Regions from separate parts of the Streptosporangium jomthongense genome, predicted to be linked through region 1. Evidence: predicted binding sites of a transcription regulator. Region 1 holds the regulator's gene; each other region holds the start of a gene.

What was found. Region 1 encodes LexA, which represses DNA repair genes until DNA is damaged. Its sites were predicted from a motif close to TCGAACANNTGTTCGA; they were not measured.
Region 2: a site for LexA is predicted at 2,036-2,051, ahead of recA (recombinase RecA). Genes of this name have one in related genera too.
Region 3: a site for LexA is predicted at 4,556-4,571, ahead of ACFOYY_RS14065 (SAV_6107 family HEPN domain-containing protein). Genes of this name have one in related genera too.

Annotation. Positions count from the first base shown of each region.
Region 1 is NZ_JBHSBC010000015.1:31,674-41,467, forward strand. It holds gene ACFOYY_RS17245 (hypothetical protein) at 1-1,825, opposite strand, end outside; gene leuS (leucine--tRNA ligase) at 2,365-4,851, shown strand; gene lexA (transcriptional repressor LexA) at 4,928-5,638, opposite strand; gene ACFOYY_RS17260 (hypothetical protein) at 5,838-6,188, shown strand; gene nrdR (transcriptional regulator NrdR) at 6,672-7,133, shown strand; gene ACFOYY_RS17270 (vitamin B12-dependent ribonucleotide reductase) at 7,218-9,794, shown strand, end outside.
Region 2 is NZ_JBHSBC010000014.1:214,037-223,830, reverse strand. It holds gene recX (recombination regulator RecX) at 79-819, opposite strand; gene recA (recombinase RecA) at 833-1,927, opposite strand; gene ACFOYY_RS15725 (hypothetical protein) at 2,198-2,476, shown strand; gene ACFOYY_RS15720 (hypothetical protein) at 2,519-2,770, opposite strand; gene ACFOYY_RS15715 (aminotransferase-like domain-containing protein) at 2,850-4,325, shown strand; gene ACFOYY_RS15710 (MaoC/PaaZ C-terminal domain-containing protein) at 4,331-4,762, opposite strand; gene ACFOYY_RS15705 (amidohydrolase family protein) at 4,746-5,732, opposite strand; gene ACFOYY_RS15700 (TrpB-like pyridoxal phosphate-dependent enzyme) at 5,734-7,095, opposite strand; gene ACFOYY_RS15695 (NAD(P)/FAD-dependent oxidoreductase) at 7,128-8,471, opposite strand; gene ACFOYY_RS15690 (acyl carrier protein) at 8,520-8,774, opposite strand; gene ACFOYY_RS15685 (acyl-CoA dehydrogenase family protein) at 9,066-9,794, shown strand, end outside.
Region 3 is NZ_JBHSBC010000012.1:520,411-530,204, reverse strand. It holds gene ACFOYY_RS14090 (polyprenyl synthetase family protein) at 1-1,020, opposite strand, end outside; gene metF (methylenetetrahydrofolate reductase [NAD(P)H]) at 1,149-2,084, shown strand; gene ACFOYY_RS14080 (GNAT family N-acetyltransferase) at 2,081-2,635, opposite strand; gene ACFOYY_RS14075 (YbaK/EbsC family protein) at 2,712-3,191, opposite strand; gene ACFOYY_RS14070 (L,D-transpeptidase family protein) at 3,304-4,092, shown strand; gene ACFOYY_RS14065 (SAV_6107 family HEPN domain-containing protein) at 4,819-5,265, shown strand; gene ACFOYY_RS14060 (PP2C family protein-serine/threonine phosphatase) at 5,271-6,497, opposite strand; gene bldD (transcriptional regulator BldD) at 6,647-7,141, opposite strand; gene ACFOYY_RS14050 (universal stress protein) at 7,411-8,319, opposite strand; gene ACFOYY_RS14045 (amino acid permease) at 8,316-9,740, opposite strand; gene arcC (carbamate kinase) at 9,766-9,794, opposite strand, start outside.

The DNA of each region.
Region 1 (9,794 bases):
GCCGTGTCACGCTGATCGCCGCCGCCTGGTCGGCCAGGGTGCCCGAGACCGGGGACGCCTTGCCGGGGAAACGCGGAAGACGGCCGAGCGTCTGGGACTTCGGCGGCTTCTTGGACGTGGCGGAGGGCTTGGCGCTGGGAGCGGGGTCCGCCTCGTTCGTCGCGGCGAGCGGACCGGCCATGAACGCCCACAGCAGCGCGCCGACCAGCGCGATCACCACCGACCCGACCAGCGCGAAGACCCAGACCGGCCTGCCCTGCTCGTCGAAGTCGTCCTCGTTCCCCATGGCCTGGTAGTTGTCGCCGAAGACCGTGTCCCACAGCTCCTGCTGACGTTCGGGCGGAGGGGTCTTCGGGCCGCTGATCTGGCCCGCGGTGACGAAACGCCTGTTGGGGTCGGACGGGTCCTGGCTCAGGTGGTGACCGGGCTGCCCGGGGTGGCCGAACTCATGCTGCCCCGGATGCCCTGGTTGTCCCGGCTGCCCCGGGTGAGCCGGTTGTCCCGGTTGCCCGAAGGGCTGAGCCTGCGGCGGGAGCGGAAGGTCGGCCGGATGCCGTGTCGCGGACGCGTCGTAGGCGGGCGCCGTCAGCGGGTCGTTCAGGGGATTGTTCAGTGGGCCGCTCAACGGGTCGACCGGCGGGGCGTTGCGGGGGGCGTTGAGCGGGTCGTTCAGCGGATCGGAGCGCGGGGTGGGTTCGGACGCGGTCGTCGCGGCGAGGGCCCAGACGGCGGGGTTGTTCGGCACCCCGAAGCTGCCCCGGGCGGCGTCCTCGCCGAAGGGCGCGCCGTCACGGCTCGGCTCCTCCTGAGGAGGGGTCGACCACGTGTGCGACAGCGGGTCCCGCACGGTTCCCTCGGCCGCGGAGGGCGGCCACACGGGGTTGTCCCCGGGCACGGCCGACGGCCACGCGGTTGCCCCGGGCGCCGGGTCTCCCGCGGGCGCGGTGGGTCCCGCGGCCGGACCGGAGGCCGGAGCGGCGGGTGGCCACCCGGTGTTCTCGGCGGAGGCGGACGGCCAGGCGGAGCCGTTCGCCTGGGCCGTCGGCGGCCACACGGCGTTGTCCTGCGGCGCGGCGGACGGCCAGGAGGCGTTTGCGGCGGCGGGCGGCTGCGCGGCGTCGTCCTGTGGGGTGGTGGCGGACGGCCATCCGGTGTTCTCGGCGGTGGCGGGCGGCCACACCGGGTTGTCGGCGGGTGCCGCCTCCGCCGGGGGCTGCGGGTCCCACCGGGGCTCGGCACTCACGGGAGCGGCCTCGGGAAGCTGGCCTCCGTATCCGCCGGCCAGGTCGGGGTCCGGCCTGAGGGCGTCCTTCGGCTGCGGGGTGAACGCGTCGCTCCAGCTGGTCGTGGCGCTGGAGGCGGGGCGGTCCCGCGGATCGGCGGGCGCCGTACGGGCTGCCTGGTCCCACCCGGTCCCCGCCGGGGAGTTCCAGCCGGACGCCGGACCGGTGACGGGAGGCTGAGTGGGGACGCCCTGCCGGGGGGTCTCCATGTCGTCGGGCGCGCCCCCCGAAGGGGAGGCCAGCGCCTGGTCCCAGCCGCCGCCGAGAGTCGCGGAGCCGTTGGAGGACCCGCTGGGAGCCCCGTTGGGGGTCTGGGACGGCGTCGGCTGGCTCCAGCCGTATTCGGGCGTGCTCGCCCCCGCCTGCTCCCAACCGGCGCCCGGCTGTCCCTGGCCGTCGGCGGGCGAGGCCGGCTCCTCATGGGGGAGGGGAAGTCGTGGCGACGAGGCGCCGAAGGAGTCGTTCGCCCAGCCGGACGTCGTCTCCGCCGCCTCCGGCCACGCCGGAGGCAGGTGGGGCTGGCTGGGCTGCTCCGGGGCCATGGCTTCCTTACCTTCCGCACGGGTGCCCGAATTATGGGTATTCGGCATGGTCTCACGGGAGGCAGGGATGTTCGCAGGGAAACCGGAGAACGCCCCCCTGAACTGGAGTCCTGTGGGGTCGGTCGGTGGATCCTGCATCGGCAGGCCGGCCTCCAAGGGATCCGGGCCCTGCCCCGGCTCGACTGAGTGTGCCACGGTGAGAAGAGTAAACTGACGGGACATGCGAGGTCACAACGGATGTGTCCCCATCAGGTCTCGGCCCGCTCCAGGCACGTGATTGCTCTTATTGTGCTGGATCGCCGGACGGGCGTCCTCCGTTTACCGTGATCCAATTCGTTTCCCCAGGCCACGAATACGGCTTGCGGACTGCGATAGTCTTGCCGTATGCGTGCCGCGACCCTGCTGCTTACCGGGCCGCATCGGCCTTCTCGGCGTTAGACGCCCGCCGGTGCGGCTGCCCTTCGCATGAGCGGAGGGTTTTTCTATTGGGCCGGACGGGTCAGATCATCGCAGCAGACGTATACCGAGGGAAGATTGACGTGAGCGAGCGAGCCGACGTGAACAGCGACGAGCAGCACTACGATCCGCAGGCACTGCAGGTCAAGTGGCAGCGGCGGTGGGAGGAACTGGACCCGTTCCACGCCTCCGACGACCCCGCGGACCCGCGCGAGCGTCGCTACATGCTCGACATGTTCTCCTACCCCTCGGGCGACCTGCACATGGGTCACGCCGAGGCCTTCGCCATCGGTGACATCGTGTCGCGCTACTGGTTCCAGCGCGGCTACAACGTGCTGCACCCGATCGGCTGGGACTCCTTCGGCCTGCCCGCGGAGAACGCCGCCATCAAGCGTGACGCGCACCCGGCCGAGTGGACCTACGCCAACATCGAGACCCAGGCGGCCTCCTACAAGCGTTACGCGGTCTCCTTCGACTGGTCCCGTCGTCTGCACACCAGTGACGTCACCTACTACCGGTGGACGCAGTGGCTGTTCCTGCGCTTCTTCGAACGCGGCCTGGCCTACCGCAAGGGCGGCCTGGTCAACTGGTGCCCCAACGACCAGACCGTGCTGGCCAACGAGCAGGTCGTCGGAGGCAGGTGCGAGCGCTGTGGCGCCGAGGTCGTCCGCAGGGAGCTGACCCAGTGGTACTTCAAGATCACTGACTACGCCGACCGGCTGCTGGACGACATGGCCCAGCTGGAGGGCGGCTGGCCCGAGCGCGTGCTGACCATGCAGCGCAACTGGATCGGCAGGTCCGAGGGCGCGGACGTCAACTTCGTGATCGAGGGCCGCGACGAGCCGGTCACGGTCTACACCACCCGCCCCGACACGCTGTACGGCGCGACCTTCTTCGTCGTCGCCCCGGACGCCCCGCTGGCCGAGGAGATCGTCTCCGACGAGCAGCGGAAGGCCTTCGAGACCTACCGGGCCGAGGTCGCCAAGCTGTCCGACATCGACCGGCTGTCCACCGAGAAGGAGAAGACCGGCGTCTTCCTGGGCCGCTACGCGATCAACCCGGTCAACGGTGAGCGCATGCCGGTCTGGGCGGCCGACTACGTGCTGTCCGACTACGGCCACGGCGCCATCATGGCGGTTCCCGCCCACGACCAGCGCGACCTCGACTTCGCCCGCGCCTTCGACCTGCCGGTGCGGGTCGTCGTCCACACCGGCATGGCCGACCCGGGGGAGACCGGGATCGCCACCGCGGGTGAGGGCACCCTGGTCAACTCGGGGCCGCTGGACGGCCTGTCCAAGGCCGAGGCCATCCACAGGATCATCGAGGTGCTGGCCGGGCGCGGGACCGGCAGGGCGGCGGTCAACTTCCGCCTGCGTGACTGGCTGCTGTCCCGCCAGCGTTTCTGGGGCTGCCCGATCCCGATCATCCACTGCGCTGACTGCGGCGAGGTCCCGGTTCCCGACGACCAGCTGCCCGTCACCCTGCCCGACATGCGTGGTGAGGCGCTGGCGCCCAAGGGTGTCTCCCCGCTGGCCTCGGCCGAGGACTGGGTCAACGTCTCCTGCCCCAAGTGCGGCGGAGCCGCCAAGCGTGACACCGACACGATGGACACCTTCGTCGACTCCTCGTGGTACTACCTGCGTTACGTGGATCCGACCTACCTGGACGGTCCCTTCGACGTGGAGAAGGTCCGCAGGTGGGGGCCGATCGACCAGTACGTCGGCGGTGTCGAGCACGCGGTGCTGCACCTGCTGTACTCGCGTTTCTTCACCAAGGTCCTGCACGACATGGGCATGCTCGACTTCACCGAGCCCTTCCTGCGCCTGCTGAACCAGGGGCAGGTCATCAACCAGGGCAAGGCGATGTCGAAGTCGCTGGGCAACGGGGTCGACCTGGGCCAGCAGATCGACACCTACGGCGTCGACGCGGTCAGGCTGACCGTGCTGTTCGCCGGCCCGCCCGAGGACGACATCGACTGGGCCGACGTCTCCCCGGCCGCGTCGCAGAAGTTCCTGGCCAGGGCCTTCCGCGTCATGGCCGAGGCCGGTGCGGGATCCGCACCCGGCGTCGACTTCTCCACCGGTGATCTGGAGCTGCGCAAGGTCGTCCACCGGACCGTGGACGAGGTCACCAAGCTGCTCGACTCGCACCGCTTCAACGTCGCGATCGCCAGGATGATGGAGCTGACGACCGCCGCCAGGAGGGCCATCGACTCGGGCCCCGGTGCCGCCGACCCGGCGGTGCGCGAGGCCGCGGAGACCCTGGCGGTCATGCTGTCCCTGGTCGCGCCGTACGCGGCGGAGGAGGGCTGGGAGCGGCTGGGGCACCCCGCCTCCGTCGCGACCGCCGGGTGGCCGGTCGCGGAGGCGGCGCTGCTGGTGCAGGAGACCGTCACCTGCGTCGTACAGGTCGCGGGCAAGGTCCGTGACCGTCTGGAGGTCTCCCCGGAGATCTCCGATGCCGACCTGGAGGCACTGGCGCTGGCGTCGGAGAAGGTGCAGGCCTTCCTGTCCGGCGCGCCCCGCAAGGTCATCGTCAGGGCCCCCAAGCTGGTCAACATCGTTCCCTGATCGTGAACGCAGAAAGGAGTGACCCTCGGTTTGAGGGTCACTCCTCGCGTTCCGGGAGAGATGCCGCCGGGGCGCCTCAGAGCTTGCGCAGCACCGCCACGACCTTGCCCAGGACGGTGGCCTCGTCACCGGGGATCGGGTCGTAGTTCGTGTTGTGCGGAACCAGCCAGACGTGGCCGTCCTTGCGCTTGAAGGTCTTGACCGTGGCCTCGCCGTCGATCATCGCGGCGACCACGTCGCCGTTGTCGGCGACGGGCTGCTGGCGGACGACCACCCAGTCGCCGTTGGCGATCGCGGCGTCGATCATGGAGTCGCCCGTGACCTGGAGCAGGAAGAGGGTGCCCTCGCCGACGAGCTGCTTGGGCAGGGCGAAGACGTCCTCTACGCTCTCTTCGGCGAGGATCGGGCCGCCGGCGGCGATCCGGCCGACGAGCGGCACGTAGGCCGCGGTCGGGCGGTTGACCGAGGTCTCCTCGGCGTTGGTGTCGGGGTCGACCCACAGCACCGGCTCGCCGGGCAGGCGCACCTCCAGGGCACGCGGGCGGTGCGGGTCGCGGCGCAGATAGCCCTTGCGCTGCAGGGCCGTCAGCTGGTGCGACACGCTGGAGGTGCTGGTCAGCTGCACCGCCTCGCCGATCTCGCGCATCGACGGCGGGTAGCCGCGCTGCTGCACCGAGTCGCGGATCACCTCAAGGATCTTGCGCTGCCTGGGGGTGAGGCCGAGGGAGTCACGCCTGCGCACCGCCAGGTCACTGACGGCCGCGCCGCTCTCGTCGCGCTCACTCATATGATCTCCTCGCTCCCGGTCTGTATTGGTTGCGTCGCACACAGCGACCGTACCTCCGCCGAAGATCATACTCAAACATTTGTTCGAATGGTCCTCGAAATCGGTGGCGGCGTGGTGTACAACATCGTACGGGAGTTCGATCGACATCGTGTTCGATTCGCCGATCTTTCTTCGACATGTGTTCGGCCAGGTCGAAGAGATGGGGGGCACCGTGAAGGCGGCCACGAGGACAACCAGGCCCACGTTGACGCTGGTCAGGGGCGCCGGGGAGACGGCCGCCAAGGACGCGGGCCGTGGGGCGGCGGGGGGCGGGCGGCCCGTCGCGCGTCCCCGTGGGACCGCCGCGGGGCGTGCGGGCCGTACGGTTCCGGCGGTTTCGCGGAGGCGGGCCGTCGCCGGGGGGAGGGTGGCGCACGCGACCGTCCGGCGGAGGCGCGCCCCGGTCAGGCTGACCCGCAGGGGGAGGGTCGTGGCGGTCCTGGCGCTCGTGCTCCTCGTTCTGGCGGCCTTCTGGGCGGGTGCCCTCCTGGACGCGGCCCTCGCCTCCTAGAAGGCTTTCCGGGGCGCCTCGACGGGCCTCTGCGGGCCCTGTGGCCAGTGGGGGTCCTGGGCGCTCCGAGGAGGGGCGGGCGGGGGCGCCGACGACGGAGCGTGACGACACGCCCCGGGCTCACCCGATAATGGATCTCGGCGATCGGCCCGTTCGCACGCCCCGGGGAGGGGTGCCGCATGTCCGGACGGCGCCCGCGGGGCCGCACCGGAAGGGCGACACGCCCGGCTGACGCCCTTGAGCTGCGCTGATCGGCGACTTCGCTCGGCAGGCCCTTCCTAACTTGCGTTCATGGTCCGACACTCCTACGGTTGGACCACAACATCTAGTGGCTTCATCATTCCGCTCCACCATAGATTGTGTTTCTATTACCGCATCTCGACCATTCGAGGGCGTGCGTGAGCGTCTCCACACGGAGATCGCAGAGCCGGCGGAGCAACGCGAGGAAGATGAGCCGCTGGGCAAGTCAGGGAGGCGACACGCGTGCACTGTCCGTTCTGTCGTCATCCTGACACGCGGGTCATCGACAGCCGGTCGACCGAGGACGGCAGCGCCATCCGGCGCAGGCGCACCTGCCCGGAGTGCGGGCGCAGGTTCACCACGCAGGAGACGGTGTTGCTCATGGTGAGCAAACGCAGCGGGGTGACCGAGCCGTTCTTCCGGGACAAGGTGATCGCCGGTGTCCGGCGTGCGTGTCAGGGGCGCCCGGTGAGCGAGGACTCGCTGGCCCAGCTCGGCCAGCGGGTCGAGGAGAGCATCCGGGCGACCGGGGCCGCGGAGATCGCGGCCCACGAGGTCGGGCTGGCGATCCTGGGCCCGCTCCGCGAGCTCGACGAGGTGGCGTACCTGCGTTTCGCCTCCGTCTACCGGGGCTTCGAGACCCTGGCCGACTTCGAGGCCGAGATCGAACAGCTGCGCGCCGAGCGTTCCGCGCGGCGCGACTGAGTCAGTCCCCGGGCGCCGGGGGAGTACGCGGCGTGTTGAACTGGTCCGACTGGGGGCTCCATGGAGCCTCGGAAGGGGGAAGTCATGACGGAGACGGTCAACGGCGCGGTCGCGCGCGGGGGCAAGCGGCCACGCAAGGGACTGAAGATGAAGCGCATCTTCACCACGCCCGGGGTGCACCCGTACGACCAGGTGACCTGGGAACGCCGTGACGTCGTCATGACCAACTGGCGGGACGGCTCGGTCAACTTCGAGCAGCGGGGCGTCGAGTTCCCCGACTCCTGGTCGGTCAACGCCGCCAACATCGTGACCACCAAGTACTTCCGGGGCGCCGTCGGCACCCCGCAGCGCGAGTGGAGCCTGAAGCAGCTCGTCGACCGGGTGGTCGGCGTCTACACCAGGACCGCGGTCGAGGAGGGCTACTTTGCGACCGAGGAGGACGCCGAGATCTTCGACCACGAGCTCAAGCACGCCCTGGTCAACCAGGTCTTCAGCTTCAACTCGCCGGTCTGGTTCAACGTCGGCACCGCCTCCCCGCAGCAGGTCAGCGCCTGTTTCATCCTGGCCGTCGACGACCAGATGGAGTCCATCCTCGACTGGTACAAGGAAGAGGGTGTGATCTTCAAGGGCGGTTCGGGCTCGGGGGTGAACCTCTCCCGGATCCGTTCCTCCAAGGAACTGCTCTCCAGCGGCGGTACGGCCAGCGGTCCCGTCTCCTTCATGCGCGGCGCCGACGCCTCGGCGGGCACCATCAAGTCCGGCGGCGCCACCCGCCGCGCGGCCAAGATGGTCGTCCTGGACGTCGACCACCCCGACATCGAGGAGTTCATCGAGACCAAGGCGCGCGAGGAGGACAAGGTCCGCGCGCTGCGCGACGCCGGGTTCGACATGGACCTGGGCGGCAAGGACATCGTCTCCGTCCAGTACCAGAACGCCAACAACTCCGTGCGCGTCTCCGACGAGTTCATGCGGGCCGTCGAGAACGGCGGTGACTTCGGGCTGCGCGCACGCCTCACCGGCGAGGTGATCGAGAAGGTCGACGCCAAGTCCCTGTTCAGGAAGATGGCCCAGGCCGCCTGGGAGTGCGCCGACCCCGGCGTCCAGTACGACGACACGATCAACGACTGGCACACCAGCCCGGAGACCGGCCGCATCACGGCGAGCAACCCCTGCTCCGAGTACCTCCACCTGGACAACTCCTCCTGCAACCTGGCCAGCATCAACCTGCTGAAGTTCCTCAGGGACGACGACACCTTCGACGTCGCGGCCTTCGTGAAGCTCACCGAGCTGATCATCACCGCGATGGACGTCTCCATCACCTTCGCCGACTTCCCGACCGAGAAGATCGACCGGACCACCCGGGCCTACCGTCAGCTCGGCATCGGCTACGCCAACCTGGGCGCGCTGCTCATGGCCACCGGCCACGCCTACGACTCCGAGGGCGGCCGGGCCATCGCCGGGGCCATCACCTCGCTGATGACCGGCGCCTCCTACCGCCGCAGCGCCGAGCTGGCCGCGGTCGTCGGGCCGTACGAGGGCTACGCCCGCAACGCCGAGGCGCACAAGCGCGTCATGCGCAAGCACGCCGCGGCCAACGACGACCTGCGCACCCTGGGCGGGATGGACCGGGTCATCCACACCGAGGCCTCCCGCCAGTGGGCCGACTGCCTCAAGCTCGGCGAGAAGAACGGCTACCGCAACGCCCAGGCCTCGCTGCTCGCGCCGACCGGCACCATCGGCCTGATGATGGACTGCGACACCACCGGCATCGAGCCCGACCTCGCCCTGGTCAAGTTCAAGAAGCTTGTGGGCGGCGGCTCCATGCAGATCGTCAACCAGACGATCCCGCGGGCGCTGCGCCAGCTCGGCTACCAGGAGGAGCAGGTCGAGGCGATCGTCGAGTACATCGCCGCGCACGGCCACGTCGTGGACGCCCCCGGTCTTCGGCCCGAGCACTACGAGGTGTTCGACTGCGCCATGGGAGAGCGGGCCATCGCGCCGATGGGCCACGTGCGGATGATGGCGGCGGCCCAGCCGTTCCTGTCCGGTGCCATCTCCAAGACCGTCAACCTGCCCGAGTCCGCGACGGTCGAGGACATCGAGCAGGTCTACATGGAGGGCTGGAAGCTCGGCCTGAAGGCCCTGGCCGTCTACCGCGACAACTGCAAGGTCGGCCAGCCGCTGTCGGCGGCGGGCAAGAAGACCGAGGAGAAGGCCGAACCGGCCGAGCCCGAGGTCCAGGTCGTCGAGGTCAGCCGTCCGACCAGGCGCCGGATGCCGAACCAGCGGCCCAGCACCACCACCCGCTTCACGGTGGGCGGCGCCAAGGGTTACATGACCGCCTCGTCCTACCCCGACGACGGTCTCGGCGAGGTCTTCCTGAAGATGTCCAAGCAGGGTTCCACCCTGGCGGGCGTCATGGACGCCTTCTCCGTGGCCATCTCCATCGGCCTGCAGTACGGCGTGCCGCTGGAGACCTACGTGGGCAAGTTCGTCAACATGCGCTTCGACCCGGCGGGCATGACCGACGATCCGGACATCCGGATGGCCGCCTCGGTGATGGACTACATCTTCCGCCGCCTGGCGCTCGACCACCTGCCCTACGACGAGCGGGCCGCCCTGGGGATCTTCTCGGCCTCCGAGCGCGCCGCCCAGCAGCGG
Region 2 (9,794 bases), on a different contig from region 1:
ACGGCGACGACACCCGTCAGGACCGGGGCGGCGGCCGTACGGAATGGGGAGGGGCGCCTGGGGCCACCGGCTCCCGGGTCAATCCTCCGAATAGTCGTGTTCGTCCATGGAAGAGGGTGAGGAGGGGAAATTGTCCGCCTCCTCGCTCTCCAAAGTCTCACGGATCACCCGGAAGGCCAGCCCGGGGCCGTAGCCCTTTCTGGCGAGCATGCCCGCCAGCCTGCGGGTCCTGACCGCGGGATCCAGACCACGGGTCGAGGACAGCCTGCGCGTGACCAGGGCGCGCGCCGTCTCGGCCTCCCGCTCGGGGTCGAGCCGTTCGACCGCGTCCTTGACGATGTCCTCGTCGACCCCTCGGTGGCGCAGCTCCGAGGCGAGCGCCTTCCTGGCCAGCCCCCGCCCCGTGTGACGGGAGCTCACCCACGCCTCGGCGAACGCCTCGTCGTCGATGAGACCGACCTCGGAGAAACGCTCCAGCACCGCCTCGGCGGCCTCCTGCGGCACCTCGCGCCGCTGGAGCGCCTCGGCGAGCTGAGCCCGGGTGCGTGGCGCCATGGTCAGCAGCCGCAGGCAGATCGCCCGCGCCACCGCCTGCGGATCGGCGTCGGGCCCCCGGGCCGCCACCGACCCCTCGGCCGGACCGTCGGGCAGGAGACCGTCCCCCTCCCCCGCGCGCCCGGCGCGCCTCCCCCGGGCACGCGTGCCCCGGGAGGAGCCCCGGCCGCGCCGGTCCCGCCGGGTGTCCTCCGAGTCGGGCCAGGCACCCCAGTCTCGCGGCCCGGCCTCACCGGCCGGACCGGAATCAGGTCCCGTCGTCATCGGTCAGCCCGGATCAGGCGTCGCCCGGCTTGGGGGTCGAGGCCTTGGAGCCACGGCCGGAGGAGGCGGCGGGGGCCGGAGCGGCGGGCGGCGGGGTGGCCGGGCTGTCCAGGCGGGGGCCGATGCCGAGCTTCTCCTTGATCTTCTTCTCGATCTCGTTGGCGATGTCGGGGTGGTTCTTCAGGAAGTTACGGGCGTTCTCCTTACCCTGGCCGAGCTGGTCGCCCTCGTAGGTGTACCAAGCGCCGGACTTGCGGACGAAGCCGTGCTCGACACCCATGTCGATCAGGCCGCCCTCGCGGGAGATGCCGACGCCGTAGAGGATGTCGAAGTCGGCCACGCGGAAGGGCGGAGCCATCTTGTTCTTGACGACCTTCACCCGGGTGCGGTTGCCGACCGCCTCGGTGCCGTCCTTCAGCGTCTCGATGCGGCGGATGTCGAGACGGACCGAGGCGTAGAACTTCAGCGCCTTTCCACCGGTCGTGGTCTCAGGCGAGCCGAACATGACGCCGATCTTCTCGCGGAGCTGGTTGATGAAGATCGCGGTGGTGCCGGTGTTGTTGAGCGCGCCCGCGACCTTGCGCAGCGCCTGGGACATCAGGCGGGCCTGGAGGCCGACGTGGCTGTCGCCCATCTCGCCCTCGATCTCGGCCTTCGGCACCAGGGCCGCGACCGAGTCGATGACCAGCAGGTCGATGGCGCCGGAACGGATCAGCATGTCGGCGATCTCGAGCGCCTGCTCACCGGTGTCGGGCTGGGAGACCAGCAGCGCGTCGGTGTCGACGCCGAGCTTCTTGGCGTACTCGGGGTCGAGGGCGTGCTCGGCGTCGATGAAGGCCGCGATGCCGCCGGCCCGCTGGGCGTTGGCCACGGCGTGCAGGGCGACCGTGGTCTTACCGGAGGACTCGGGACCGTAGACCTCGATGATGCGGCCCCTCGGGAAACCGCCGATGCCGAGGGCGACGTCGAGCGCGATGGAACTGGTCGGGATCACCTCGATGGGCGCACGTGCCTCGTCACCGAGTCGCATGACGGAGCCCTTGCCGAACTGCCGCTCGATCTGGGCGAGGGCGGTCTCAAGCGCCTTCTCGCGGTCGTTAGCTGCCATGGGAGCCCCCCTGGAGGGTCGCGGGTTGGATCGGTTGCCAGAAAGCTACGGGGTGCCACCGACATTTTCCGGAGAGCACGCCGAGGAGCGTCAGCGCGTCCAATATAGCCGAACGACTGTTCGAGCGAGGCCGGACGACAGCGCATGTTCCGGGGCGTGCGGGACGACCCACCCCATCCGGAAGGCGATATTTCCGAGAATTCCCCCATGCCTGTTGTCAGGGGGCTGACCTGGGGCGATCCTGGGGGCAGCCGACTCTGAGGTGCCGACGTGACCAGCACGTTCAGCCAGCAACGCCTGACCTACCTTGGGTCCCTGTCCGCCGAGCTGTCGCGGCAGGGGCTGGCCAGCCGCATGGTCGGCGGGGACGACCCGGTGCTGTGGGTGTGGCATCCGGAGAGCCTGAGACAGACGATCGTCTTCGCCACCCCGGCCGGAGACGGATGGCTCTTCCTGTGGTCCCCCGACGGCCGGGAGAAGGCAGGGAACCCCCGCGGGACCGCGGAGTCCCTCGACCGGCTGTTGAGCGCCCCCGACCCCGGCCCCTGATCCGCGCACGGCGAAACGCCGCCGCCCGGGGGGCCGGGGAACCTACGGGTGACGCACGCCGACCGTCCCGCGCGGGCCGGACGCCCTTACCTCCGTCGCCCTCCGCCGTGGCGTACGTCGTCCGGCCCGCGCCCGCCCGGTCTGCCTGCCGGTTACGGCGGTGACGACCGCGCGCTCCGGCGGATAGGGATCGGCGGGTTTCCAGTCCCGGCCGTCACGGGTGTCCGCGCCGAAACGCGGCACAACCACGGCCAGGAACACGGCCGCGGCCAGGAAAAAGAGAAAATTGGTCATTTTCCAGTCCACTTCCATTGCCCACTGCGTCCATTCTTGGCACCCTTGGCACAAGTGGCCAGATCCAGTAGAGGGAAAAATGGACCGCATTTCCACCGAGCGTGACATCGTCGCGCTCCTCGGTGACTGGGCGTCGGGCCGAGGCCCTCTCTATCGCAAGCTCGCGGACGCGCTGGCGCAGGCCGTCGAGGACGGCCTGCTCCTCCCTGACGACCGGCTGCCCTCCGAGCGCGGGCTGGCCGACGCGCTCCAGGTGAGCAGGGCGACCGTGGTCGCGGCCTACCAGGAGCTGCGGGGCGCGGGCCTGCTGTCAAGCCGGCAGGGAAGCGGCACCAGGATCGCCTCGGACGTCAAGGTGCGCAGGCCGACCGCCGACGGGCGGGTGCCCGGTGGCACCGCGATGACCATCTTCCAGCGGCTGATCGACGGCCCCGGCGAGCTGATCTCCGTCGCGGTCGCGGCGGGCGGGGCTGCGCCCGAGCTGGCCGTCGCGCTGCGCGAGCTGGTCCGCGACGACCTGGACGACCTGCTTTCCGGGCCCGGCTACCACCCCTCCGGGCTTCCTGAGCTGCGTGAGGCGATCGCGGGTTACCTGACGAGGAACGGCCTGCCGACCGCGCACGACGAGATCGTGGTGACGACGGGCGCGCACCAGGGCCTGGTCCTGGTGACCGAGCTGTACGTCAGCCAGGGGGCGACGGTGCTGGTCGAGTCGCCCAACTGGCCCGGTTGCCTGGACGTGTTCCGCTCCGCCGGGGCGCGCCTGGTGACCGTACCGCTCGACGAGGAGGGGCCTGAGATCCACACGCTCGGCGCCATGTTGCGGGAGCGCAAACCCTCGCTCCTCTATCTCATGCCGACCTACCACAACCCGACCGGGGTGCTCATGTCGGCGGCGCGCAGGCGCAGGATCGCGGAACTGGCCGCCGAGCACGAGGTGCCCGTCCTTGAGGACAACGCCTACATGACCTACCACGCGGAACCGGGGGCCGTACCCGCGCCGCTCGCGGCCTACGCGCCGCCCGGCACGGAGATGCTCTCGCTCGGCTCGCTCGCCAAGGCCGTCTGGGGCGGCCTGCGCATCGGGTGGGTCCGCGGGCCCGCCGAGATCGTGCAGCGGCTCTCCCGGCGCAAGGTCCTCGCCGACATCGGCAGCCCGGTGATCGACCAGGCCCTCGCGGCCAGGCTGATGCCCCGCCTCGACCGGATCCTCGCCGAACGGGCCAAGGAGCTCGGCCTGCAGCTCGACCACATCGACGCCCTGCTGCGGGACCGGCTGCCGAGCTGGCGCTGGCGTCGCCCCGACGGCGGCGGCGCCCTGTGGGTCGAGCTGCCCGGTGTCGACGCCATGGCCTTCGCCCAGGTCGCCGTACGGCACGGCGTCGACGTGGTGCCCGGAGCCGTGATGGACCCGGACGGCGGGCACACCAACCACATCAGGCTGCCCTTCACCTTCTCCCCCGAGATCCTCGACGAACTCGTCCACCGGCTCGCCCGTGCCTGGTCGGAGATCGCCAGGCACGGGCCCGCGCCCGCCGTACAGGTCGTGGTCTGAGACGGTTAGGGGTTCGCGGCCTGGCGTCTGCGCATCAGGCCGTAGATCATGATCCGCATGACGGGCCGTTCCCGGTCGTCGAGGAACTCCCCGCGCTGCTGGAGGATCCCGCAGTCGGGCCTGGACAGGGAGGCCGCGAGCCCGACGACCGTCACCCGGCCGGTCAGGACGTCCCCCGGTCTGACCGGCCGCAGCCAGCGCAGCTCGTCCACGCCCGGGGAGACCTCCGCCTCGGCGTGCAGCAGTACCCCCTCCGTGTAGAGCCTCATGAACGTCGCCGTCACGTGCCAGCCGCTGGCGATGAGGTCCTCGTGGTCGAGGTGACGGGGCTGCGGATCGTACGCCTGGGCGAACCGTACGATCTCCTCGTGGGTGATCTTCTGGCTGCCCAGCTCGAAGACGTCCCCGACGTGGAAGTCCTCAAAGGCGCGCGGCATCGGCGGCCCCTTCCCTTCCCGCCGCGAGCCTGTCCGCCAGGCGGGGGAACAGGGCCAGGGCGTTGTCCAGGAAGGGGATGTCCCCGGCGTCCGCCAGGTGACGCAGGGTCCCGGAGACGACCGCGTCCCGCATGAACGGGAAGTCCGTGCCGAACAGGACGTTCTCCCTGCCGGTCACCTCGGCCAGGCAGGCCAGTGTCGCGGGCGAGGCCGCCTGGGCCGTCTCGTAGTACAGCCGCCGCAGTTCTCCCGCCACGTCCAGCCCGCCCGCCCCCGGCAGTACCCAGGTCGCCGCCAGTTCCAGCCGCCAGGCCAGGAACGGCACCGTGCCGCCCGCGTGGGCCAGGACGAACCGGATGTCGCGGCAGCGGCCGAGGGTGCCGCCGAAGAGCAGGTCGGCGACCGCCCGCGTGGTGTCCATGACGAAGTCGACCAGCGGCGGCGGGACCTTGGCGGCGAACCCGGGCCCGCCGGCGCAGTCGCACCGGTAGGCCGGGTTCGGATGGACGAAGACCACGGCCCCGCGCCGGTCGAGTTCGTCGAAGACCGGGGCGAACGCCGGATCGCCCAGGTAACGGCCGTCGGCCAGGCTCGCGCTCATGACGACCCCGTCGAGGCCGAGCACGTCGAGCGCGTACTCGATCTCCGCCAGGGTCGTCTCGACGTCGGGCATGGGCAGGACGGCCAGGGCGCCGAACCTGCCGGGGAAGTCGCGCACCAGCTCGGCCGACCACTCGTTCGCCTGCCGTACCAGGGAGGCGGCGCCCTGGCCGAGCGCGGCGTCCGGCAGCAGGATCGACAGGATCGCCGCCCGGACGTCGTTGGCGTCCATCACCCTGAGGGAGTCCTCGACCGTCCACTCGGGGAGGGGGACGCCCGGTGCCATGTGCGTCACCCCTCTCCGGCGCAGCTCGGCGATCAGCGGCGGGTGGTAGCTGTGGTGGTGCACGTCGATCCAGCCGCCGCCCATCTCAGGTCGTCGCGATCTTCGGCAGCCGGCTCAGCGCCTCGTCCAGCTGGGCCTGGGGGATCGCGTAGTCCTCAAGCTGGCCCGCCAGGTAGGCGTCGAAGGCGCCCAGGTCGAAGTGGCCGTGCCCGGACAGACCGAACAGGATCGTGCGCTCGCTCCCCTCCTCCTTGGCCGCGAGCGCCTCCTGCACGGCGCCGCGCAGCGCGTGCGACGACTCGGGCGCCATGATGAACCCCTCGCTCCTGGCGAACCGCACGGCCTCGGCGAACACCTCGTTCTGCTCGTAGGCGCGGGCCTCGATGTAGCCCTGCTCGTGCAGCGCGCACAGGGTCGGGGCGTCCCCGTGGAAGCGCAGGCCGCCCGCGTGGATGGGCGCGGGCATGAAGTCGTGGCCGACGGTGCGCATGGGCAGCAGCGGCCCGAGCCCGGCCGAGTCGGGGTAGTCGTAGGTGTAGGCGCCCCGGGTGAGCGTCGGGCAGGCGGTCGGCTCGGCCGCGATGAACCTGGTGCCCGGCCGTTCCCCGGAGAGCCGGTCGGCCATGAAGGGGAAGACCAGCCCGGAGAAGTTGGAGCCCCCGCCGACGCACCCGACCACGACGTCGGGGTAGTCGCCCGCCATCTCCAGCTGGCGCTTGGCCTCAAGACCGATGACGGTCTGGTGCAGCACCACGTGGTTCATGGCCGAGCCGAGCGCGAACTTCGTGTCGTCGTGGGCCAGGGCGTCCTCGACGGCCTCGCTGATGGCGATGCCCAGGCTGCCGGGCGAGTCGGGGTCCTTGGCCAGGATGTCGCGGCCCGCCTGGGTGCGGCTGGTCGGGGAGGGGAACACCTCGGCGCCCCAGGTGTGCATGAGCGAGCGGCGGTAGGGCTTCTGCTCGTAGGAGGCGCGCACCATGTAGACCGTGACGGCGACGCCGAACAGGCTGCCCGCGAAGGACAGCGCCGAGCCCCACTGTCCCGCGCCGGTCTCCGTCGTCAGCCGCCGCACGCCCTCGTTGGCGTTGTAGTAGACCTGCGGGATCGCGGTGTTGGGCTTGTGCGATCCCGCGGGCGAGACGCCCTCGTACTTGAAGTAGATCTTCGCCGGGGTGTCCAGCGCCTTCTCCAGGCGGTCGGCCCGCACCAGGGGACTCGGCCGCCACATCCGGTAGATGTCCCGCACCTGCTCGGGGATGTCGATCCAGCGCTCCGGGGAGAACTCCTGCTCGATCACCGCCTGCGGCAGCAGCGGCGCGAGGTCCTCAGGGCGCAGCGGCTCGTGCGTGACGGGGTTGAGGTACGGCGGCAGCGGGGCGGGCAGGTCGGGCAGGATGTTGTACCACTGCTGGGGCAGGTCGTTCTCCGCCAGGATGAACTTCTTCACGGATCTCCCGGTCCTTCCGTTCGGAACTGCGGCTAGAACTGCGGCGCCGCGCTGGGGGCGCGCAGCGTGCCGAGGTGCTTGTGCCAGAGATGATCAGGATTCTCCTCGACCTGGCGGGTGATCTCTCGCATTTTGGTCAAAGCCACCGGCTCGCCGCCGTCGTAGACGTCTCCCTGGAGCATCTTCAGCACGTCGAGGCGGTATCTCGGGTCGGCGACGAAGGCCGTGAACAGGATGTTGAGCCGGTAGTAGATGGAGATGAACTCGTACCAGTTGCTCACGGCGTTGCGTAGTTTGCCCTCGTAGTTCGCGAAGGAGGGCTTGGTGAAGTCACCCCGCTCCGCCGCCGCGAGAATGTCGTAGGAGGCGATCCTGGCGCTGTTCATGGCCACGCTGACGCCGCTGGAGAAGATCGGGTCGACGAAGCGGGCCGCGTCGCCGATCATCAGCCAGCCGTCGCCGCAGATCTCCCGCATGGCGTAGCTGTAGTCGCCCTCCGGCTTGAACGGCTTGACCTGCTTGCTCGCGCGCAGCGCCTCGGCCAGTTCGGGGCGGCTCTCCACGCACCTCCAGAAGAAGGTCTCCCAGTCGGATCCGGCCTCGCTGAAGTGCTTCTTCTGCGTGACGACCCCGATGCTGGTGATCGTCTCGGTGATGGGGATCTGCCACACCCAGGTGTCGGTGATGGGCAGGAAGTGGACGAAGATGTAGTCGCTCTGCTCCTTGTCGACCGACAGCGCGCCGCGGTCGAGCCCGTCGAACCAGGTGTGGATCGCGTACTGGTTGAACACCGGGTCGGAGACCTTGAGTTTGAGCTGCCTGCCGAGGAAGGTGTTGCGCCCGCTGGCGTCGATCACCATCCTCGCCCGCACGTCCGTCTCCCTGCGGCCCATGCTGAAGACCAGCTTGGGCTCGGGCTCGGAGAAGTCGACCCGGCGCACCCGGATGCCCTCGTAGACCTTGGCGCCGAGCGACTCGGCGTGCTGCAGCAGGATCAGGTCGAACCGCCCGCGGTCCACGTGGTAGGTGTAGTCCTGGTTGACCCCGGCCTGGTCACGCTCGCTGAAGTCGATCTCGGCCGTCCCGAACCCGTGGGAGACCTCGAATCCCAGGGTGGGGATCTTCGCGTCGATCGCCGAGGTCCAGGCGGCGCCGTACTTCCTGGGGAAGCCCGCGGCCTCGATCTTCGGCAGCGCGCCGATGTCGGACAGCACGGGGGTGGTCGCGGGGATCAGGGACTCCCCCACGTGCTCGCGCGGGAAGATCGCGCCCTCGAACACGCCGCAGGACAGCCCGGCCTGCGACAGGTAGGAGGCCATCGTGGATCCCGCGGGACCGCCTCCGATGATCGCGATGTCGAAGTCAACGTCAGACATGATTGGCCTTCCCCTCGTGGACACGTTCACGGGCACACCGGTACACGTTCACTCGCTGCCGAGCCGTACGACGAGACCGCTGATGCTCCGCAGGTCCTTGAAGTTCCCGCCGACCATCTCCTCCATGGGAATCTCGATCCCGTACTGTTCCCTGATGAATCCGACGAGCCGGGTGGTCGTGAGCGAATTGAGAATTCCCCATTCGAGCAACGGGGTCTCCGGCTCGATCTCCACGTCCGAGGTGTCAAGGATTCTCTCCTGCAGGTATTTGCGGAGTACGTCGGAGACCTCCGACTCGTTCATTCGCAGCTCCCGTCTCATGGGTGACCCATCGGGCGATCACACCGCCGTGGCCGTCGCTCCGGGCACGACCACCGGCATGAGACTACGAAGCGGTGCTCTGACTGTCCTCCTGACAAATATTGAACTTCACCTCTCCCCGGCCACCCTGAGGACAGGTGGACTCCTCATTTGGTAGGGGGGTGGAAAGGACGAGTGGGCAGACTTGTTCCCCACGTTTTCCCGTTTCCGGGACAGAAGCTTCCGCTGGAATGATGAGGACAGCGGAAAGCGGCCGATCCTAAGCTTCCGAGCGTGGATTTCGCCTGGGATTCCGACCAGCGGGAGCGATACGAGCTGGTCCGGGAAAAGACACGTACATGGCCGGTGACCGAGAACGGGTTCCTCACCCGTGAGGACTGGGGGCGGTGCGCGGCGCTGGGCCTGACGGGCCTGTCCGTGCCCGCCGAGTACGGCGGCGGCGGACTCGGCTTCCTGGACACGGCGCTGACCGTGGAGGCGTTCGGCCGGGGCTGCCAGGACATGGGGCTGGTCTTCGCCACCATGGCGCACCTGTTCGCCTGCGCGATGCCCATCGCCGAGCACGGCGGCGCGGAGCTGCGTGCGGCGACGCTCCCCGGCCTGTGCTCCGGCGAACTGGTCGGCGCCAACGCGATCACCGAGGACGAGGCGGGCTCGGACGTCACCGCGATGACGACGCGCGCGGTCCGCGACGGCGACGACTACGTCATCACCGGGGTCAAGTCCTTCGTGAGCAACGCGCCGATCGCGGACGTCTTCACGGTCTACGCCTCGACCGACCCGGCCTTCGGGCACATGGGGGTCAGCGCGTTCGCCGTGTCACGCGGCACGCCGGGACTGACCGTCGGTGAGCCGTTCCGCAAGGTGGGGCTGGAGAGCGTCCCCGCCGCGCGGGTCCGGCTCGACGGGTGCCGTGTCCCGGCGGACGCCATGCTCGGTGTGCGGGGGCAGGGGGCGGCGATCTTCCAGTCCTCGATGCGCTGGGAGCGCACCTGCCTGTTC
Region 3 (9,794 bases), on a different contig from region 1:
ACGGGACCGCGGGGTGATCGGGGCGCCGTCGAGCGAGATGAGGGCGTGGTCGAGATATTCCTTGATCATGCTCTCGCACGCCGCCAGGGCCCCGGTCTCCTCGATGATCTGACGCAGCCTGGCGACCCCGGCGGCGTCCAGGTCGGGGTCGCCGAGCGTCTCCTCGACCGTCCTGGCCTGGAGCGGGGTGGCCACGGCCAGGGCACGGGCGACGAGCATCGTCCGCTTGCCCTCCCGCAGGTCGTCCCCGGCGGGCTTGCCCGTCTCCGCGGGGTCGCCGAACACGCCGAGGACGTCGTCGCGGAGCTGGAAGGCGATGCCGACGCTGCGGCCGTACTCCTCGCAGAGCCGGTCGATCCACGGCTCGACGCCCCGCGCGGCCAGCACCAGGCCGAGCCTGAGCGGCTGCTCGACGGAGTACTTGCCGCTCTTGAAGAGGGCGACCCGCAGCGCGCTGTCGAAGGTGTTCTCCTCGTGCGCCTGCTCCAGCAGGTCGAGGTACTGCCCGCACATCAGCTCGGTGCGCATGTGGTCGTGGATCCGCTGGGCAGCGGCCAGCGACTCCACGGGCAGCCCGCTGTTGCGCCACATCTCCCCGGACCAGATGAGCAGCAGGTTGCCGAGCAGGATGGCGGCGCCCTCGCCGAACTGCCCGGCGGAACCGCGCCAGCCCGCCTTCTCGTGCATCGCCTGGAACCTGCGGTGCGCCGACGGCATGCCCCTGCGCAGATCGCTGGCGTCCATGACGTCGTCGTGCACGAGGGCGCTGGCCTGGAGCAGCTCAAGGGAGGCCGCGGCGGTGAACAGCGCCGGGTCGTCCTCCCCGCCCGCGCCGTGCCAGCCCCAGTAGCAGAAGGCGGGCCGCAGCCGCTTGCCGCCCGCGAGGAACTCCTCGGCCGCGGTGAGCAGCGGGACCAGTTCGGGCGCGCCGACCAGGGGGCGCTGCCGGTCGACGAACTCCCTGAGGGATCGATCCACTTCGGAACGGATGGTGTCGAGAGCAGCCGCGGAAGGGGTCATACCCCGAGATTATCGGCCCGGAGGTGCGAGGTTATGCCCGCGGTGTCCCCGCCGGGGCCCGGCAGGAGGAAGGGTGTTGAACCGATCACGGTTGTGGCGCTCCGTCGGGCGGCCAGTACCCTAGGGGCATGGCTCTGGGTCGCTCGTCAGTCTTCCCCGAACGTGTGCCCACCGTCCGCGAGCTCCTCGCCGCCGGTGGCCGTTCGTTCTCGTTCGAGTTCTTCCCACCGAAGACGGACGAGGGGGAGCGTCAGCTCTGGCGGGCCATCCGGGAGCTTGAGGCCCTGCGGCCGACGTTCGTCTCGGTCACCTACGGCGCGGGCGGCGGCACCCGCGACCGGACGGTGGAGATCGTCGAGCGGCTCGCCCACGAGACGACGCTGACCCCGGTCGCCCACTTCACCGCCGTCAACCACTCCCTGCGTGAGCTGCGCCACCTGATCGGCAGGTTCGCCGGGGCGGGCGTGCGCAACATCCTCGCCGTGCGGGGCGACCCGCCCGGCGACGTGACGGGAGAGTGGATCCGTCACCCCGAGGGCGTGCAGTACGCCGAGGAACTGGTCAGGCTCATCCGCCAGTCCGGCGACTTCTGCGTCGGCGTGGCCGCCTTCCCCTACAAGCACCCCAGGTCCACCTCCGTCGAGGCCGACACCGAGCACTTCGTGCGCAAGTGCCGGGCGGGCGCCGACTACGCGATCACGCAGATGTTCTTCCGCGCGGAGGACTATCTCAGGCTGCGTGACCGGGTGACCGCCCGTGGATGCGAGACCCCGATCATCCCCGGCATCATGCCCGTCACCCAGATGAGCACGATCGCCCGTTCCGAGCAGCTCTCCGGCGCGCCGTTCCCGCCCGAGGTCGCCGCCAGGTTCGAGGCCGTCGCCCACGACCCGGCCGCGGTGCGCGACCTGGGCATCGAGCACGCCGCCGAGCTGTGCCAGACCCTGCTCGACGAGGGCGCGCCCGGCATCCACTTCATCACCTTCAACCGGTCGAGCGCGACCCGCGAGGTCTTCCAGGCCCTCGACGTCACGACCGGGGCGGACGACCGGCTGGCGGTCTAGACGTACTGGGCCAGCGGGAGCGGGGTGCCCAGGATCGCGTAGCGCTCCTGGCCCCCGGGGAAGACGAACCCGGTCAGCAGGTCGCCGAAGCCCAGGCTCCGGTAGAGATGACGTGCCGCCGTCTCCTGGTCACGGGTCGACAGTACGGCGGTGCGCTCCAGGCGCCCCGCGCACAGGCCGGTGACCATCGCCCGGCCCACGCCCTTGCCCTGGTAGTCGGGGTGGACGTGGACCTCGGCGAGTTCGAAGGCGTCGTCGAGCCACTCGCGGGTCCTGGCCTGGCCGTCGTGCTCGGTGATCGCCTGACGGACGACGCCGTGCCACCACTGGCCGGGTTCGCCGTGGAAGCCGTAGGCGAAGCCGACCGTCCTGCCGTCGGCGCGTTCGGCGAACAGGCAGGTGAACCGGGAGTAGGAGGCGTGGCCTCTCATGATCGCCCTTCGCCCGGTGAGCTGGTCGGCGGGCGGGAGCATCGCCGCGGTGTAGACGTCGAGGACCGCGTCGAGGCTCACGGCGAACTCCTCGGGGCCGACCCGTCGCAGTTCGATCACGCAACGCACCCTAGCAGGACGACCACCATGAGGATCTGAGAGGTTCGTCAGGGTTTGGCGGGTGTCCGCCTGGCGTTCAGCGCTCGACCTCGACCGGGGTCCCGCCGGTGACGCGGAGGAGTTCGGCGAAGGAGGTCGGGAAGACCGTGTGCGGGTGGCCGGCCGCGGCCCAGACCACCTCGTGCCTGTCGAGCCAGACGTCGACCAGGGTCCTGATCGGGGCGGGATGTCCCAGCGGGGCGACGCCGCCGATGACCTGGCCGGTCGCCGCGCGGACGAAGTCGGGGGTCGCCCGCCGTACCCGCGCCGCGCCGACCTTCTCGGCGACCAGACCGGTGTCCACCCGGTGGGCACCGCTGGTCAGCACCAGGAGCGGCCGGTCGTCGGCGTCGAAGATCAGGCTGTTGGCGATGGCGCCGACCTCGCAGCCGAGCTGCGCCGCGGCGGTCGCCGCCGTCGGCGTCGCCTCGTCGAAGACGACGATCTCTCCGGTGACGCCGTGCTCTCTCAGAGCCGCGGCGACCTTCTCGATGTTGGGATGCAACTTTTCCGGCACCCGGTCACTCTAAACGGGTTGACCATCGATTACCTCTTCATAACCGTTGCCGGAGAGTGGATGGTTGGTGCGCTATGGTCCGTTGTTCGGGCTTGACTGACAGGAGGGGATGATGGTGATGGGGGTTGGAGGACGGCTCGGAGTGGCCGCCCTGGTGACGGCGGGGGCGATGCTGCTGGCCTCTCCCGGTGTCGCGAACGCTCAGGTCGTCACCTCCGCGGCGACCGCGGTCACGGCCCAGGCGGCGCCGGGGTTCGTCGCCCCCGGCCAGACGCTGAGGCTCGGGGCGAAGGGGACCGCGGTCAAGGCGCTGCAGACCAGGCTGCGGGAGCTGGGCTATCTGCCGGGCACGGCCGACGGGCGTTACGGCGGCACGACGCTGACCGCGCTGTGGGCCTTCCAGAAGATCAACGGCATCGCGCCGACCAGCACCGTGACCAGGAAGACCTGGAACGCTCTACAGAACCCCAGGTCGCCGAAGGTGCTGGTGCCCAACGGCAGGCCGACCAGGGTCGAGGTCAACCTCACCCAGCAGGTGATGACCCTGTACGTGGACGGCAGGGTGAAGCTGATCAGCCACATCTCCTCGGGCAGCGGGATTCCGTACTGCGAGACGGCCACCTGGGAGGGCAAGACCCAGAAGTTCTGCGGCAGCGCCCGCACGCCGACGGGCGACTACAAGACGACCTGGCGCAGGAACGGCTGGCACAGGTCATACCTTGGTCAGCTCTACAACCCGATCTTCTTCAACGGCGGTATCGCCCTGCACGGCGCACTCTCGGTGCCGTTGGCCCCGGCCTCCCACGGCTGTGTGCGGCTGCCGATGAACGTCGCCGCGGTCCTGCCCGGCATGCTCGGCACGGGAGTCCCGGTGCACGTCCGGGGCAGATTCGTTCGCTGACGGAGTGAACGCGGTTCTTCGTGCCCCCGGTCCTTCAAGGGCCGGGGGCACGGTCGTTCCCGGGGCCGCCGCGGGGGCGCGGGAAAGGGCGCCGTGGCGGGCCCGTCTTGACGGCTGTTTCCCCGCCCTGTGAACACCGGGCCGTGTTCTCGTCATGGGGAACTCGTGGGCAACGCGGAACGCGCGGCGCCCACGACTCCCGGCCACCGAGATGCCGCAGAAAACCGCACAACGCTCAAACTCCACCTTGAACATTTAAAGCAGGCACAGGCCTATAAATCAGCCAATGCGACAGGGAAAGGGGTATGGAGGCGGCCGTGCGTCCGCTGGGTGAGGGAGGGAAGCCGGGGATGTCCGAAACCCCTTGGCCGTGACCGCCCCGGCTTGTCCGCGCGCGACCGGCGACTCTCCGGCGGTTCTTCCGGGGTGGGTGATTCGTATGGTTCCAGGCTGCCCGGTGGTGTCGAACTTTTGTTCGTGCGTTTACTTGACACTACCAGTGATCGAATTTATGTTCGATGTGATGACGTGGGGCTCGCGGTCCACGTCCAGGGTGGTTGGCCTTTCCGGGACCGTCGGCCACGGCGGCCCGGCCGGGCCGGGGCGGGCGGGGAGAGGGGAAGCTCCTCGTCCGGCCGCCCGGAGGATTTGTCGGTGGGGTCTGCGAGTGTTGACCTGACCGGCGGATTCGCCGGGAGCCGCTTGCGACCAAGGAGGCTGAAGCACATGACCCCTCGGCTCAGCGATTCCGATGGGCCCCGGCTCTCGTCCACGGTGCGGGCGCACCTGGCCGACGCGCGCGACTGTCTTGAGGAGGCGGGCGCCGCCCGGACCCCCGCAACCCGATACGTCGCCGCCCACCTGGCGGCGCTCAGAGCCGCGGCCGCGATCCTGGCCGCGCGGCCACGGCCCATGGACGGCCGCAGGCGCCGTCTGCGCAGCGCCTGGGAGCTGCTGCCTGAGGCCGAGCCCAGGCTGGCCGAGTGGGCCCCCTACTTCGAGACCAGCGCGACCAAACGGGCCGCCGCCGAGGCGGGCATGACCCGCATGGTCTCGGCGAGGGACGCCGAGGAGCTGATCTCCGAGGCCGAGCGGTTCGTCGTCACGGTGGAGACCCTCCTGGGCCTGCCCGCCCAGACCACCCTCCCGGCCCGCGTCCCTCTGGCCGGCTAGCGGCTCTAGGCCGCCGATGAGGCCAGCGGGCGGGCGGCGCGGTGGCGCAGCAGGAGCATGGCGGCGTCGTCGTTCAGCGGCTTGCCCACGTGACGCAGCAGGTCGGCGCGTAGCGCGTCGAGGGCCAGCTGCGGGTCGGAGCCGTTCAGCAGGTGCGCCCTGTCGGCCAGCGGATAGAACCGGCCCGTCCCGTCGCGCGCCTCGATGACCCCGTCGGTGTAGAAGAGCACCTGGTCACCGGGTTCGAAGCCGATCTGGTACGGCACGGCCTCGGCCCCCTTCAACGACGCCATGCCCAGCGGAAGGGCCTCGTCGGGCGGGTCGGCGAAGGAACGGCTGCCGTCGGCCGCCAGCACCATGGGCGGCGGATGACCGCAGTTGATGACGGTGATGGAGGTGCCCTCCTGCGCCTCGCCGAGATCGGTCAGGTCGGTGATCTCGGCGAGTACGGCGGTGACGAACTGCTCGCCCGACAGCTCCCGCGACAGCGCGTTCTCCAGGCGGGCCACGACGCCCTGCAGCTTGGCCTCGTCGTGGGCGGCCTCCCTGAAGGCGCCGAGCACCACGGCGGCGGTCTCGACGGCCTCCAGGCCCTTTCCCTGGACGTCTCCCACGATGATGCGCACCCCGTGCGGGGTGGTCACCACCTCGTACAGGTCGCCGCCGATGCGGGCCTCGGCCGTGGCGGAGGTGTAGGAGACGGCCACGCCGATCCCCGGCCCGGCGCGGCGCGGGACCGGCCGCAGCAGCACCCGCTGGGCGGCCTCCGCGACGGAGCGGACGTCGGCGAGCTGACGCTCGTGCCGCAGGCGTCCCGCGCTGGCCAGCACGCTGGCCACCGTGACACCGAGGATGGCGGCCATGGTGATGTTGGTGCGGGGCGTCCACAGGATGTCGTTGTAGACGCCGAGCGCCACGCACAGGGCCAGTGCGATGAGGCCGGAGACCGTGGTCCTGGCCAGGCCGCAGGCCACGCTGGCGAAGGCGGGGCCGAGGGCGAGCAGCGGCAGCAGCCCGGAGGTCGGCCCGGAGCCGAAGTCGATCAGCGCGACCAGGGCCATGACGACGAACGGCAGCAGCCTGAGCGTCTCCTGGGTCCTGGTCGCCCCGACGGAGGTCAGCAGCCGCAGGAACGCCCGGGTCTTGGTCGAGCCCAGGGCCGCCTTGAGTGAGGCGAGACGGCCTTCAGGGCGCGGTCGAGAGTGATCGTGACGATCCTCTCCCCGGGCCATGTCCACCACATCTCGTTAAATGCCATGTTTGCCTTTTCCTACCACAGCGATGGTGATCCGTGGCGGCGTGCGGGCCATGTTCTAACGAGAGAGGAAGACCACGGCTCGCGGGCACGCCCAGCCGCGCGTGCCCGCGACCGGACGGGTCGTCAGAAGGACTCGACGGCCCTGCGGGCCTCGGGGTCGAGCACACCCCAGGTGATGAGTTCCTCGGTGAGCTCACTGGGGGACTTGTCGTAGATCACGGCCAGGGAGCGCAGGTCCTCCTGACGGATGGACAGCACCTTGCCGTTGTAGTCACCACGCTGGCTCTGGATGGTGGCGGCGTAACGAGCCAGCGCACCCGCCTTCTCCTTGGGCAGCTGGGCAAGACGCTCAAGGTCGATCACAAGCTTCGGCGTGGGGCCAAGAGGGCTCGGCGCGCTGCCCCCGGGCAGGAGCTCATTGACCGGAACCCCGTAGAAGTCGGCCAGCTCGGCCAGCTTCTGCACCGTGACCGCACGGTCCCCACGCTCGTAGGAGCCGACGACAACGGCCTTCCAACGACCGCGGGACTTCTCTTCGACTCCGTGCAGGGACAGGCCCTGCTGAGTGCGAATCGCGCGGAGTCTTGCACCCAGCGACTTGGCGTATTCAGACGGCATCGTGTGGCCCCCCGGCTCGGTTATGTACTGCTTTCAGTTGATTGTCCTCCCTCGCAACTTATGCCCCAACCACCGGGTTGGCCTGGGGTAGGCACCTTCGGTGACTGATGCGTCGGGGTTTACCCGATAACGCCGCGAGGTGTGGTTACGGACAGTGACGGTAAAGCTGTGGGCGCCTAAGGTCAAGCTGATTGGAAAAAAGATGTCGAATCCGATCCGATGTGGTCCGCCTCAAACGCCGTGCTTGTCCCATGGCGGATAGTGAATCATCACCGTTTCCCGCGCCGTCCGGCGGACCCTCGCTTCCCGGCGGGACTCCTGGGCACCATCATCACCGGACAGGGGGCCGAACGTATGATCTTCAGCGAGACGTCGCCGGGGAAGACCCGCCGCAGGGGCCCGGTCTCGCTGGAGGCACAGATCAACATCGCCCCCTCGCAGTCGGTGCCCGCCAGCGCGGCGGCCACGTCTCTGCCCTCAAGCACCTCCACGTCGACCCGGACGTCGTCGTGCCCCCGGACGATCTCGTCGAGGTCGGCGGTGACCTTCTCCCTGATCCTGCCGAGCATCTCGGCCTCGACCCCGCCCCGCCGTCCCCCGCCCAGCACGAGGGTGACCAGGCGCAGCGGGACGTCCATCCGCCCGGCCAGCTCGAAGGCCTGCCGTACGGCCTCGTCGGAGGCGGGGTCGCGGCGGTAGGCCACGGTCAGCCTCCGCAGGGCCGGCGGATGGCTCTCGGCGTACCCGCGGGGCGCGAGGGCGACGGGCACGGGGGAGGTGTGCAGGAGCTGGTCGGCGGTGCTGCCGACCCGGATGCGGCCCTTACCGCCTCCGGGGGCGGGGCCGATGACCACCGCGTCGGCCTCCAGCCGCCCGGCGAGCTGGACCAGCCCCCTGCCGCTGCCCCGGTGGCCGTGGGAGACGAAGTCGACCGGCACGTCCCGCACGCCGGCCAGCAGCTCGCGGGCCTGCTCCAGGACGGTCTGCGCCTGCGCGGCCACGTAGGCGCGCCACTCGGCGTCGATCTTCCCCGGTCCCGGGGTCGGCCAGGTGGGCACGTGGACGTGGGCGACGGTCAGCCGGGCCCCGGCCCGCCGGGCCAGCAGTACGGCCAGCGTCAGCCCGTCCTGGCCCCGGCCACCGGGGACGAATCCGGCGAGGATGTGCTCGATCTTCATCGGACGCTCCTGCTGAGGCGTGAGTGGCGGTAGCCGTACAGGAAGTAGGCGAGCAGGCCGACGGTCATCCAGATCGCGAAGGCGAGCCAGGTGACCCCGGCGAGCCCCAGCATCACCACCACGCAGAAGATCACCCCGAGGACCGGTGTCAGCGGGAAGAACGGGGTCCTGAAGCTGCGCGGCAGGTCCGGCCGGGTGTAGCGCAGCACCAGCACGCCGACGTTGACGATGGCGAAGGCGAACAGGGTCCCGATGCTGGTGGCCTCGGCGAGCTGGCCGAGCGGGATGAACCCGGCCAGCAGGGAGACGAACGCGGCGACGATGATCGTGTTCGCGACCGGGACCTGGCGGCGTGGATCGATCCGTTCGAAGATCCTCGGCAGCAGGCCGTCGCGGGACATCGCGAACAGGATGCGGGTCTGGCCGTACAGCACGGTCAGCACGACGCTGGCGATGGCGATGACCGCGCCGAAGGAGATGATCAGGCCCGCCCAGGTCGAGCCGGTCGCGCGGTCGGCGATCAGGGCGAGACTGGCCTCGGTCGTGTCCGGGTCGAACCGCTGCCACGGCATGGCGCCGACGGCGGTCAGCGCGACCAGTACGTAGACGACCGTGACGATGAGCAGGGACAGCAGGATCGCCAGCGGCAGGTCGCGCTTGGGGTTCCTCGCCTCCTCACCGGCGGTCGAGGCGGCGTCGAAGCCGATGTAGGAGAAGAAGACCTGCGAGGCGGCGGCGGTGATCCCGGCGACGCCCAGCGGGGCGAAGGGGGTCAGGTTGCCGCTCTCGAAGGCGGTGAAGGCCACGACGCAGAAGAACGCCAGCACCGCGATCTTGATCAGCACGAAGACCGCGTTCGCGGCCGCGCTCTCCGAGGCGCCGCGCAGCAGCAGCCAGGTGGCCAGCAGGACGATCAGGACCGCGGTGACGTTGACCACCCCTCCCTGGTCGCCGGGGGAGTGGGTGACGGCGGCGGGCAGCTGCCAGCCGAACAGGTCACGGAGGAAGTGGTTGAGGTACTCGCCCCAGCCGACCGCGACCGCCGCGACGGAGACGGCGTACTCCAGCATCAGGCACCAGCCGCACACCCAGGCGACCAGCTCGCCCAGCGTCGCGTAGGCGTAGGAGTAGGAGGAGCCGGAGACCGGGATGGTCCCGGCCAGCTCGGCGTAGGACAGCGCGGAGAACAGGGCCGTGACGGCGGCCAGGGCGAAGGAGACGACCACGGCGGGGCCCGCCTTCGGCACGGCCTGGCCGAGGATGACGAAGATGCCGGTGCCGAGTGTGGCGCCGACGCTGAAGAGGGTGAGCTGCCACAGGGTCATGGTCCGGCGCAGCTCGCCGCCCTCGCCGTGACCGCCCTCGGCGACGATCTGCTCGGTGGGTTTGGTGCGCAGCAGCCGCCGTACCACGGAGTCCACGTGACGCCCTCCTCGAAGAGACAGGTCAAAGGGTGCTGGCCAGCGGCCAGGTGG